Regions from separate parts of the Saccharopolyspora antibiotica genome, predicted to be linked through region 2. Evidence: riboswitches for the same ligand, from Rfam matches in the RefSeq annotation. Region 2 holds a riboswitch; the other holds the start of a gene.
The links. A riboswitch is a leader RNA that binds a small molecule or an ion and turns the genes downstream of it on or off. The one in region 2 is predicted to bind cobalamin.
Positions count from the first base shown of each region.

Region 1: it holds a riboswitch for cobalamin, as region 2 does, so the genes downstream of both, ACL03H_RS00370 (ribonucleoside-diphosphate reductase subunit alpha) here and metE (5-methyltetrahydropteroyltriglutamate--homocysteine S-methyltransferase) in region 2, are expected to answer to the same signal.

Region 1 covers NZ_JBJZOI010000001.1:79,779-83,429, forward strand. Annotated here, with positions in the region: gene ACL03H_RS00370 (ribonucleoside-diphosphate reductase subunit alpha) at 1-1,876, opposite strand, end outside; cobalamin riboswitch at 1,998-2,227, opposite strand; gene ACL03H_RS00375 (bifunctional metallophosphatase/5'-nucleotidase) at 2,374-3,651, shown strand, end outside.
Region 2 covers NZ_JBJZOI010000014.1:86,609-90,259, reverse strand. Annotated here, with positions in the region: gene metE (5-methyltetrahydropteroyltriglutamate--homocysteine S-methyltransferase) at 1-1,649, opposite strand, end outside; cobalamin riboswitch at 1,779-2,016, opposite strand; gene ACL03H_RS13660 (FG-GAP repeat domain-containing protein) at 2,193-2,843, shown strand; tRNA gene ACL03H_RS13655 (tRNA-Arg) at 3,021-3,097, shown strand; gene ACL03H_RS13650 (cold-shock protein) at 3,632-3,651, shown strand, end outside.

The DNA.
Region 1 (3,651 bases), on a different contig from region 2:
TCACGTCGATGACGTTGTCCAGCATTCGCACCGCGGTGCGGGTGGTGCGGCGCAGCCGCTCGGCGTCCAGGCCCTCGGCGGTGACGTGCCGGGCGAGGTTGATCGAGCCGAGGTTGCAGACCGCGACCTCGTCCCCGCCGGTGTTCAGCGTGATCTCGGTGCACAGGTTCGAGGAGTGCACCACGCCCGCGTGCTGCTGCGGGGAGCGCAGGTTGCACGGGTCCTTGAAGGTGATCCACGGGTGCCCGGTCTCGAACAGCATGGTGAGCATCCGGCGCCACAGGTCCACCGCGCGGACCTGGCGGAACACCTTGAGCTCCCCGCGCTCGGCGGCCGCCTCGTGCTCGCGGTAGCGCTCGGCGAACGCCGTCCCGTAGAGGTCGTGCAGGTCCGGGACCTCGTCCGGGGAGAACAGCGTCCACGTCTCGTCGGCCTCGACGCGGCGCAGGAACTCGTCCGGCACCCAGTTCGCGGTGTTCATGTCGTGGGTGCGCCGCCGGTCGTCGCCGGTGTTCTTGCGCAGGTCGAGGAACTCCTCGATGTCCACGTGCCAGGTCTCCAGGTACGCGCACACCGCGCCCTTGCGCTTGCCGCCCTGGTTCACCGCGACCGCCGTGTCGTTCGCGATCTTGAGGAACGGCACCACGCCCTGCGAGGACCCGTTGGTCCCCTTGATGTGCGCGCCGGTGCCGCGGACCGGCGTCCAGTCGTTGCCGAGCCCGCCCGCGTACTTCGACAGCAGCGCGTTGTTGCTGATGCCGTGGAAGATCCCGTGCAGGTCGTCCTCGACGGTGGTGAGGAAGCAGGACGACAGCTGCGGCCGGGTGGTGCCCGCGTTGAACAGCGTCGGGGTCGAGCACATGAAGTCGAAGGAGGAGATCAGGTCGTAGAACTCGATCGCCCGCGCCTCGCGGTCGTCCTCGCGCAGGGCCACGCCCATCGCGACCCGCATGAAGAACGCCTGCGGCAGCTCGAACCGGATGCCGTCCTCGTGCAGCAGGTACCGGTCGTAGAGGGTTTGCAGCCCGAGGAAGCCGAAGGCGGTGTCGCGGTCGGCGTCCAGCTCCGCGCCCAGCCGCTCGAGGTCGAAGCCGCCCAGCTCCGGGTCCAGCTGCTCCAGCTCGATGCCGCGGCGCACGTAGTCGGCGAAGTAACCGGCGTAGCGGTCCCGCATCTGCACCTGGTCCGCCTCGGCCGGCTCGCCCGCGACGAAGCTCAGCGCCTCCCGGCGCAGCTTGTCCAGCAGCAGCCGCGAGGTCACCAGCGAGTAGTTCGGCTCGTGCTCGACGAAGGTGCGCGCGGCCATCGTCAGCGATTCGGCCAGCTCGGCGGCGCTGATGCCGTCGTAGACGTTGCGCCGCACCTCCCGCAGCACCGCGTCGGCGCGCACGTCCTCCAGGCCGGAGCAGGCCTGCTCGACGACGGTGGACACGCGCTCCCAGTCCAGCGGGACGCGGGCACCGTCCGGCCCGGTCATCTCCAGGCGGGGCGGGTCGTCGGCGGGGCGCTCGTCCCCGGCTTCGCGGGCCTGCGCGTGCTCCTCCCGGTAGAGCACGTAGGCGCGGGCGACGCCGTGGTGCCCGCCGCGCATCAGCGCGAGCTCCACCATGTCCTGGATCTGCTCGATGTGCACGAGGCCCTCGGCGCCCGCGTGCCGCAGCACTCCCTCCGCGGCCTGCGCCGTCAGCTCCGCGACGACCTGGTGCAGCCTCGACGACGAGGCGGCCGACTCCCCCTCGGCAGCCAGGAACGCCTTGGTCAGCGCCACGGAGATCTTCGTTTCGTCCCAACCGGAAACGGTGCCGTCGCGCCGCAGCACCCGCACTCCTGCCGGTACCGCGGTGGCTGTGGACGCCCGGGTCGTGGACTCGGTCACTGGCTCTCTCCTCGCAAGCTCGGACAGCTGCCCGGAACTCCTCGGAACGCGCCAGGACCGCGGTGCGCGCGGCACCGCTCGTCCCACGACCCTCCCGCGAGGTCCCGGACGGCGCGCACCCCTCGTGCGCGCACCGATGGCAGGTCTTCGGACTCACGGGCGACCGGTGCGCTCGGCACCGGGCCTACTGGCCGTCGCTTCCCGGACGCCGGACGTCCAGTGCTGCACCACCCTCGGCGGGGTGGTGACGGCGGTCGTTCCCGTTCACCGCTGCGGGGCAGTCCCGGACTCGCACCGGGTTCCCTGTTGTCACGCCGGGCGGACCGGCGAACCATCAGCGGGCGCCACACTACATCTTGGGTTCGAGGTTGATCGGAACCCCATCATCGTCGGCGCGGCGGACGCCGCGCGGAGGTGTGATCGGGAAGCGCTGGTGGCTGGCGGCCCGGTTCGGCAGACTGCGACGCGAGATCGCCACCCGGAAGGAATCCCGAGCCATGCGCGCCTCCCGCGTGCGACGCGGCCTCACCGCCGTCGCCACCGCACTGGCCACCGCCGCCACCGCCACTGCGGCGACCGCCGGCGCCGCACCCCAGGCCCCGCCCGAACCCGCCACCGCCGACGTGCGACTGATCACGTTCAACGACCTGCACGGCAACCTGGAACCGCCGACCGGTTCCTCCGGCGAGATCGAGCTCGACGACGGCGGCACCGTCGAGGCGGGCGGCGCGGCCTACCTCGCCGCGCACCTGGAGCGGCTGCGCGCGGAGGTGCCCAACTCGCTGGTGTTCTCCGCGGGGGACAGCGTCGGCGCGTCGCCGGTGAACTCCGCGCTGTTCCACGACGAGCCCACGATCGACTTCCTCAACTCCCAGGACGTCCGCGCGCACGTCGCCGGCAACCACGAGTTCGACGAGGGCTACCAGGAGCTGTGGCGGATGGCGACCGGTGGCTGCCACCCGCAGGACGGCTGCGAGTTCCGCGATTCCTTCGCGGGCGCGGACTTCCCGTACCTCGGCTCCAACGTGACCTTCGAAGGCGGCGCCCCCGCGCTGCTGCCGTTCACCGTGCAGCTCTCCGGCGGCGTCCCGATCGGCGTCATCGGCGCGACGCTGCACGACCTGCCCAGCTCCGTGAGCCCCGGAGCGGTGCGCGGCCTGGAGTTCGGCGACGAGGTCGAGGCCATCGACCGCACCGCCGACGCCCTCGACCGGATCGGCGTCAAGGCCCAGGTCGTGCTGCTGCACCAGGGCGACGAGGCCGAGAGCGGGGGCCCGAACTCCTGCGACGTCGCGCCCGGGGGCCCGGCGCACCGCATCGCCGCGGCGGTCACGCCGAAGGTCGACGCGCTGTTCACCGCGCACAGCCACCAGCAGTACACCTGCACCGTCCCCGACCCCGCCGGCGCGCCTCGGCCCGTCCTGCAGGGCGCGTCCTACGGGCGGCTGCTGTCCGTGCTGGACCTGCGCGTCGACCGCGCCAGCGGCGAGGTCGTGCGGCAGGGCAGCCGCGCCCGCAACGAGGTCGTCACCCGCGACATCGCTCCGGACCCGGAAGCGGCCGCGCTCGTCGAGGAGGCCCGCGAGAAGGCGGCGCCGATCGCGAACCGCGCCGTGGGCACCACCGCGGGCGACCTGCTGCGGGAGCCCGCGCCGTCCGGGGAGTCCTCGATGGGCAGCGTGATCGCCGACGCCCAGCTGGAGTCCACCGCGGACGCGGGCGCGCAGGTGGCGCTCACCAACCCGGGCGGCGTGCGCGCCGATCTGCCGCACGCC
Region 2 (3,651 bases):
CGCTGCTGGGCGTACGTCACCCATGCCGCGGTCATCGGCTCGGGCCGGGCCACGTCGCCGTACAGGATCGGCGGGCGCACGCACCGGGAGCCGTAGGACTGCACCCAGCCGTGCCGCGTGCTCGCGAAGCCCTCCAGGTGCTCGGCGAAGTACTGCACCATGTCGTTGCGCTCCGGCTCGCCGTGCACGAGCACGTCCAGGCCCAGGTCCTCCTGCAGCCGGATGACGCGATCGATCTCGTCGCGCATCCGCTGCTCGTAGGTCGCGCGGTCGATGCTGCCGGAGCGCACCGCGGCCCGAGCCTTGCGCACGTCGGTGGTCTGCGGGAAGGAGCCGATCGTCGTGGTCGGCAGCGGCGGCAGCCGCAACGACTTCCGCTGCGCGGCGAGACGGTCGGCGTAGTCCCCGCGCCGGGCGTGCTCGGGTTGGAGCGAGTCGAGCCGCGCCCGCACCCGGTCGTTGCGGGTCAGTTCCGCCCCGGCCCGGTCGGTGATGCGGCGACGCGCGTCGTCGAGCTGCTCGGTGACGGCGTCCCTCCCCCGGTGCAGGGCGCGGTCGAGGATCACGACCTCGTCCACCTTCTGCGCGGCGAACGCCAGCCAGGACCGCACCCTCGGGTCTAGGTCGGTCTCGGCGTCGACGTCGTAGGGCACGTGCAGCAGCGAGCAGGAGCTGCTCACCGCCACTTCACCGGCGAGGCCGAGCAGCGTCGCGCCGGTGGTGAGCGCTTCGTCCAGGTCGGTGCGCCAGATGTTGCGGCCGTCGACCAGGCCCGCGACCAGCGTCTTGCCCCGCAGCCCCGGCACCGCGGGCAACTGGTCCACGGTGCGTCGCCCGGCGACGAGGTCCACGCCCAGCGCCTCGATCGGCGCGGCGGCCAGCACGCCCAGCGCGTCGCCGAGCTCGCCGAAGTAGGAGGCGACGAGGATCTTCGGCCGCTCGTCGAGCTCACCGAGGCGCTGGTAGGCGGCGCGCAGCGCGTCGAGGTCGGCCTGCGAGCGGTCCGCGGTGAACGCGGGCTCGTCCAGCTGCACCCACTCCACCCCGGCCCGGTGCAGCTCCCCGAGCAGTTCGGCGTAGGCGTCGACGAGTTCGTCGACCTTGTCCAGCGGGCGGAACGATCCGGCCGCACCGCCCACCGGCTTGGACAGCAGCAGGAACGTCAGCGGTCCGACGAGGACCGGCCGGGTCGTGACGCCGAGCTCGGCGGCCTCGGCGCACTGGTCGACGGCGGTGCGGTCGGAGAGCCGGAACGTCGTGTCCGGCCCGATCTCCGGGACGATGTAGTGGTAGTTCGTGTCGAACCACTTCGTCATCTCCAGCGGTGGCGCGGATTCCACGCCGCGCGCCATCGCGAAGTAGGTGTCGAGCGGGTTCAGGCCCAGTTCCGCGAAGCGGTGCGGGACCGCGCCGAAGGTGACCGCCGTGTCGAGGACCTGGTCGTAGTAGGAAAAGGTGTTTCCCGGAACCGAGTCCAGCCCGGCGTCGCGCAGCGACCGCCACGTGTCGGCGCGCAGCGTGCGGGCGACTTCGCGCAGCTCCGCCTCGCCGATGCGGGACTGCCAGTAGCGCTCCAGTGCGCGCTTGAGCTCCCGGTTCGGTCCGATCCTGGGGAACCCGAGCACGGTGGATCCGATTGTGCTGGTCAACGCTCTCTCCTCGCGAGCTGGACGACAGATCTGCGAGGTCGAGCGGACGTGATCCGGGCGCACGTCGCCGCGCGGGTGGCGGCTCGTGGACCAGGTCTTCCCGCGAGACCTCGCACCAGCGCGCGTCCTCGGACGCGCGCACCGGTGGCAGGTCTTCGGACTCGCGGGCGCTTCCCGGTAGTACCGGGGTTCCTAGTGGCCGTCGCTTCCCGAGCGTGCGCTCAGTGCTGTGACCGGTCGTGGACCGGTGACGGCGGTCGTTCCCGCTCACCGCTGCGGGGCAGTCCCGGATTCGCACCGGGTTCCCTCTTGCCTCGCACCGACCCGCTTCCGCGGAGCCGTGCGAACCACCAGCACTGCGGAGGCTACTTGCTTCTGGCGGGAAGACAAGGGTTCGACGTTCAGCTCCCCGGTGCGCACCGGTCTCGTCCGGCGAAGTTGGCGGGCCCGGGCAACCCCGCTCGGGCTGAGGCGTCTTCCGGGCAGAAGAGGGGGAGCGGAGCGCTCACCCCGCCACCAGGCCGACTCGAGAGGACATCCACCGTGGGGAAGAACGGAATTCGCGCAGGTGTGGGCATCGGCGCGCTGGCCGCTGCCGCGATGGCCCTGGTCCCGGCGGGCGTCGCCGTCGCCGATTCGACCGAGACGGTCACCGCCGATCTGGACGGCAACGGCACCCCGGACACGGCGAAGCTGGCCGCGATCGGCGACGGCTCGCAGCAGCTGCTGAAGTTCACAGTGGACGGAAAGGTGACCGAGGCGACGCTGCCCGGCGACGCCTACGCGGGCACCCAGCCGATGCGGGTGCTCGACGTGAACCACGACGGCAGGCAGGAAGTGCTGGTGGCGGAGTCCATCGGCGCGAACACCGCGTGGTTCAGCGTCTGGGACCTCGGCGCCGATGGAGCACCGCGCGAGCTGACCACGCAGGACGGTCAGCCGCTGAAGATCAACGAAGGTGGTGGCGTGGCCGCCCGGCTCGGCTACGAGTGCGCACCGGCCGGATCGGACGGACGGGTGCTGATCACCCTCGCCGCGTCGAACGAGAGCCCCACCACCGAACCCGCCTACGACGGCGCGCGGATCGCGTTCGACGTGCGCGATGGCGTGGCCACCCCGGTCGACGAGTACTCGTTCACCGGGGTCGGGCAGGACGACCCGGTGCTGCGGGTCGTTCCCGAATCCTGTTCCTGACCGGGAGCGGCCGGGTCCGTCGCGTCGAGGGGGCGCGGCGGCCCCGGAGCCCGGCCGGCGCAGTTGTCGATCGGCTTGCCGTTCGATACCGGGTCTGCAACGCCGACCGCGCCGGTACCACTGTCGACGGAGCCGCCGGTTACCCTGCTTGCTGCAGCTCACGCGAGTGATGTGCGGGCCCTCGTAGCTCAGCTGGACAGAGCAAAGGACTTCTAATCCTTAGGTCGCAGGTTCGAGTCCTGCCGGGGGCGCCACCAGGGGAATGCGCGAGGATTCCGTCCCGTGCGGTGCGTTGCGAGCGAAGGATTCCGGGCGCCGTCCCGGCGTCTTGCCGGGCCGTGCGGCGAGGCGCTCTCGTGGGCCGCTGGTCTCGACGGGCTCGGTGCGCTGCTGTCCGGGGCTGGCGTCCCCGCCTTCCGCGTCACCAGCGCCGCGCCGCGGATGGTCACGTCGTGCCGCGGGGCGAGCCGGCTCGACGCCCGAGGCCGCTTCCCCGTCCGTCACCTGCGGACGTGGCGGTGGTCGTCGTCGGCGGGGCTCGTCATCGGTCGCGGTCCCCGTGCTGTCGGTGAGTCGGCTGATGGCAGCGAGCGCCCGTGGCGTGTAGGGTTCGTGGTGGTCGTTGTTTCTGGGTTCGTGTTCGCGCATGCTCGCAGGATGTTGATGCGGGCGAGCTGCTGTCTTTGGTGTAGCTGGAGTTAAGCCGCCGTCTAAAGATCACCCGGCCCGGGCCTCGCGCACGGTGCGTGGCGCCCGTGATACCTCTCAGCTCCCGAATGGAGACACGCATGACTCAGGGAACCGTGAA